2 regions of the Shinella sp. GW821-FHT11G07 genome follow, and region 1 is predicted to be linked to the other one. Evidence: riboswitches for the same ligand, from Rfam matches in the RefSeq annotation. Region 1 holds a riboswitch; the other holds the start of a gene.
What was found. A riboswitch is a leader RNA that binds a small molecule or an ion and turns the genes downstream of it on or off. The one in region 1 is predicted to bind cobalamin.
Positions count from the first base shown of each region.

Region 1 (2,389 bases):
GCCGGTCTCTGCGACCAGCCTTTCGGCAAAAGCGGATTTTCCGGAACGCGCACCGCCCAGAACCAGGACGGCCCCGGGCGATTTTTGCGTCATATCAGGCAGCCTTGACGACTTTCTCGTTGGCAAAGCCCAACGCGAGACCGAGCACGATCCAGAAGAACAGCGTCGTGGCAAGTGCCGCAACCGCGAACTCCGCACCGAGAACGGCCGGAACGTTGCTGGAAATGTCGCTCGGCTGCGGCGCGCCGTAAACCTGCGGCGCCGCAATCAACACGATGCCAGCGACCTTGGCCACGATACCTTGCTTCAGGAACAGGAGGTACAGTCCCCCGGCCGAGAGCAGGACGGTCGCAACCCACCATATCTGGCGCTGGGTAAGATCAGCAGCCGGGAAACCCGGAAGTTCCGGCGGCAGGCCGATGGCCGGCAGCATATGCACGGCAAGCCAGCCGGCGGCACCCCAGAGCGCACCATTCGCGACGGTGATCGGGTGTCCGGAAACCAGGCTGAAACCCGCCAGCAGAAGCGCAAAGCCGGTGCCGGTGACGAGGTTGGCCAAAAGCGTGCCGGAGAAACGGCTCATGCCGAACATGATGCCACCTTCCTCGTGCTCTTCGCCCTCATGGGCATAGGCGACGGAAACCGGCGACAGATACGATGCGACGTCCAGAATCACGGCACCGAGCGAGGAATGCTCCTGCGTCGTGGCGGGTGTCGTGCCGTCGGTCGTCGGTGCGGTTTCTTCTCCGCCGCCTTCGAATTCTTCTGCGTGAAGAATGAGCGGCACGACTCGCGCCTCCTGGGCGGCCGTCATCAGCACACCAGAGAACAGCCCGGCCACCAGGGCGGCCAGGAGATAACGAACGATCATGTCAAAAACTCCTTAGTGGCAGGGAAAGCCGTAGGAGTGACGGGTGTCGTGCGCCGTATCGTGCAGCACGGCCGAATTTGCGAGGCCGGCGCTGAAAACAAGGAAGGCACCGAGCAGCAGCGCAAGCGCGCCGGCGACAAGGCGATCGTTTGCGGAAAGGGTAACAGTAGACGTAGCGGAAACAGCCATGACAACCTCCGTGCAGGCGTTGGGGAAGCCCCTCCCCAGGTCGAGCGATATGCCCTCATCGGCTGGCAGGTCTCCTGGCTCATGGCGTCCGGCGTTTTCACGCCTGCGGACCGCTCTCACCTTCCCGGGCATCAGCATCGCGAAAGGTGGACGATTCGTAGAAAAAGAGGCGTCCGAGCCTTGGCTTATCGCAATGCCACCCAGTGGCTTTTCCGGCTGGTTTTCTCGGTGCAGCCCGGAGCACCATGCCCCATGACCCACACCAATCCTCCCCACCGGATGAACGTTCCTCGCCACTCTACAGTCGCGGGGTCGGCCGTGATTGCAGCGCCCTATTTGGGTCCGCCGCGTCACATTCCCATTTACTCCCCGATCCGTTTCCGGATCCGGGAACCATCCAATACTGCGGATGATTATGCTTCCCGTCCCGTGAAGTCAATCGACCGGCAGCGGCATGACCTGTGCTGAAACCGCCGTTCGGTCGTCGCAATCTCAATAGCCGGGAATGATCACCATGCCGCCGCCATTGTTGTAATAGCCGTCGTCGCCGTTGTAGCGCTCATAGTAGCCATCGACCGGACCTTCCAGCACGTCATAGTCCTGCTGATACTGACGTTGCTGGTACTGGCGCTGCTGATATTGACGCTGGCGATTCTGGCGAGCCTGAGCATATTGCGCGGCCTGCCGGAGTTCACGGAACTGCGCACGCGACAGGTAGCCGTCAGCGCGATAACCGGACGAGCCCTGCCATGACGCGATCGCCGAGCGGGTACGCGGGCCGAACACGCCGTCCGCGCCATAGGTGTTGAAGCCCAGAACGCTCAGCCAGCGCTGCGCCTGCACACGGGTCGAGCGCTGCATATAGGCTTCGCGGGGGTCAATGACCGGGTCCTCGACAACCTTGCGCTCGGTTTCCGCGGTCGCCGTCTCCTGCTTCGGCTTGGTTTCCTGTGTTTGCTGACGCGCGGCATCGGCGAGCGTCGACAGCCGTTCGCGGGCATCCGCGAGGAACCGACCATTCGGATATGCCCTGAGATAGTCGCGGAAAGCATCTGCCGAACCGTCGAGCACGGCTTTCCGGAAGGTTTCCTCCTCGCGCTTCGCCGCATCGGCCTGTTCCACGGCAAGGCCCCGGTCCTTCGTCTCGGCACCCTGCGCTTCATTTTTACGGGCTGCGGCTGCCGCGTCATCGGCTTCAGCCTGCTTCTTTGCCGTCGCCGCCTCTTCGGCGCGCTTTTCCGCCTCGTCGGCAAGGCGGGCCGCTTCCGTGGCCTTCGCCTCGGCGTCGGCCGCAGCCTTGGCGGCTTCGGCCTTCAGTTTCTCCACTTC
Region 1 covers NZ_JBXARJ010000002.1:207,202-209,590, reverse strand. Annotated here, with positions in the region: gene cobU (bifunctional adenosylcobinamide kinase/adenosylcobinamide-phosphate guanylyltransferase) at 1-93, opposite strand, end outside; gene AC1RT2_RS04515 (CbtA family protein) at 95-871, opposite strand; gene AC1RT2_RS04510 (CbtB domain-containing protein) at 884-1,060, opposite strand; cobalamin riboswitch at 1,108-1,473, opposite strand; gene AC1RT2_RS04505 (peptidoglycan-binding domain-containing protein) at 1,553-2,389, opposite strand, start outside.

Region 2 (2,389 bases), on a different contig from region 1:
ACGTGCGCATGGAAACGGCGCGGGCAGGGCTGGAGGGACAAGACTGGACGGTCGCGCAGGCAGCCCATTTCACCGGCTACAACCATGCCAGCAACTTCTGCACAGCCTATCACAAACATTTCGGCCACCCGCCCGGAAGCACCGGCAAGCGATACTCCCAGTCTCGAACTCCGGTTTAAAAATATCCGACCGGCAGCGCGGCGGATCGATTCAGACGAACAACATCGGGGCCAGCGGCCTATGGTGCCGCACCAACAGGTCGCAGACATGACCGCACCCGACCCGCAGGGCTGAAACATCGCCCAAAATCACATTGCCAAGCAGGCGCCATTCATTGAATCCAAATCGGCCTGTGGGTAGGATCCTTCATCCCTTGACCCCGGCTCACAACCGTCAATATATGTTGATTACGGAACAGGTTCCGTCAGTACGACGGATGAAAAGGGAACACGGTGAGGATTACCCATCAGGGGCCGAGACCGTGACTGCCCCCGCAACTGTAACCGCCGAGCTTGCCTCATGATGCCACTGCGCGAATGCGTGGGAAGGCGGGACAAGCGATGACGCGGAAGTCAGGAGACCTGCCTGTCCCGGTCACCCATGCCAGGATACGGGGAGTGTCCGGGCGCGGCCGGTCGTAGTGGTGACATTGTCGAAGATGTCGCCGCGTCGGTGGACGGTTTAGGGAAGCGCCAGCTCTCCGGAAATCCTCACTCGCCCGCGGTTGGTAACCGTGCAGGGATCAGCCTGCCGTGGGGGAAATATGAAGAACTATCTGGCGGGGGCTTCCCTGCTTGCGATCGTATTGTGTCAGCCCGTCCTGGCGCAGGATCAGCCGGTAGCCGAAACGCCGACCATGCTCGACGAGATCGTGATTACTGACGGTCTCACCTCGGTGGAACTAAGGAAGTCCGGCCGTGCCGTCACCGTCATCACTGGCAAAGAGATCGAGAAGAACCAGGTTCGCTACGTGGCAGATGCGCTTCGGTTCGTGCCGGGTTTTGCCGTATCGCGGACAGGGTCCTACAGTGGCCTGACGCAGGTGCGCGTGCGCGGCGCGGAAGGCAATCAAGTGCTTGTCGTCATCGACGGCGTCGAGGTCAATGACAATGGCCAGGGCGAATTCGACTTCGGCAGCCTGCTTGCCGACGATATCGATCGCATCGAGATCCTGCGCGGCCCGCAGAGCACTTTCTGGGGCGCCAACGCCATGTCCGGCGTCATCAACATCATCACTAAAAAGGGCGAGCGCAATTCGACCAAATCGACGGCCCGTACAGAAGTCGGTGCGGATGGCACGGTGATGGGCGCGCTCTCCACCCGCGGCGGCGGCGAAAATTTCGACTATTCGCTCGCCGGCGTCCTGCGCCGTTCGGAAGGTTTCAACATTTCCGACATGGGGAAGGAAGACGACGGCGACCGCAACGGCACGCTGAACGGCAAGTTCACGGTGGACCTGTCGCCCGATACGGTGGTGGATGGTACGCTGCGCTACGTCAACCGCCGCAGCGATCTGGATCCGCAGAACTACGACACCGCGATGACCTATGATGCGGACGATTATACGAAAAGCCGCGAGTTCTTCGGCTCGATCGGCCTCACCAACACCGCGCGTGACGGCGCGCTAACGCAGAAGGCGCGCTTTTCCGGCAACGACATCTATCGCTTCAACCACTCCGAGGACTTCGGCGACAGCTGGAACGATGGCAACCGCTACAACGCGACCTACCAGGCCTCCTACCGCTACGACGACCTGGACAACCAGGTCCACCAGCTGACCGCCGGCTACGAATGGCAGCGCGAGACCTTCTCGCCCTCGCATCTTACCGAAACCTTCAGCCGCAACGCCCATTCGCTGATCGGTGAGTATCGCGGCGAGTTCTTCGACCAGCTCTATCTCAATGCCGGCGCGCGACAGGACTGGAACAACGCCTTCTCGGATGCCGCGACCTGGACGGTGAGCGCCGCCTGGCAGATACCCGACGCGGAAACACGGCTGCATGCCTCCATCGGCACGGCCGTGACCAACCCGACCTTCTACGAGCAGTTCGGCTATATCCCCGGCACGTTCAAGGGCAACCCGAACCTGAAGCCGGAGGAAAGCTTCGGCTGGGATATCGGCGTGGAGAAAAGCTTCTTCGATGGCGGCCTAGTCGTCGACGTCACCTATTTCAACCAGAATCTCGAAAACGAGATCGCTACGGTCTACAATCCGGACTTCACGTCGACGCCGGTCAACCGCAACGGCGAAAGCCGCCGGCAGGGCGTCGAGATTTCCACGACCGTCGATTTCTTCAATGGCTTCACGATAGCGGGCACCTACACCTACACCGATGCGAGCGAGCAGACGGTGGTCGGCGGGCCGCGGCTTGCGGAAGTGCGCCGCCCG
Region 2 covers NZ_JBXARJ010000014.1:71,208-73,596, reverse strand. Annotated here, with positions in the region: gene AC1RT2_RS24300 (helix-turn-helix domain-containing protein) at 1-179, shown strand, start outside; cobalamin riboswitch at 400-603, shown strand; gene AC1RT2_RS24295 (TonB-dependent receptor plug domain-containing protein) at 764-2,389, shown strand, end outside.
Region 2: linked by a shared signal. The riboswitch ahead of AC1RT2_RS24295 (TonB-dependent receptor plug domain-containing protein) and the one ahead of AC1RT2_RS04510 (CbtB domain-containing protein) in region 1 are both predicted to bind cobalamin.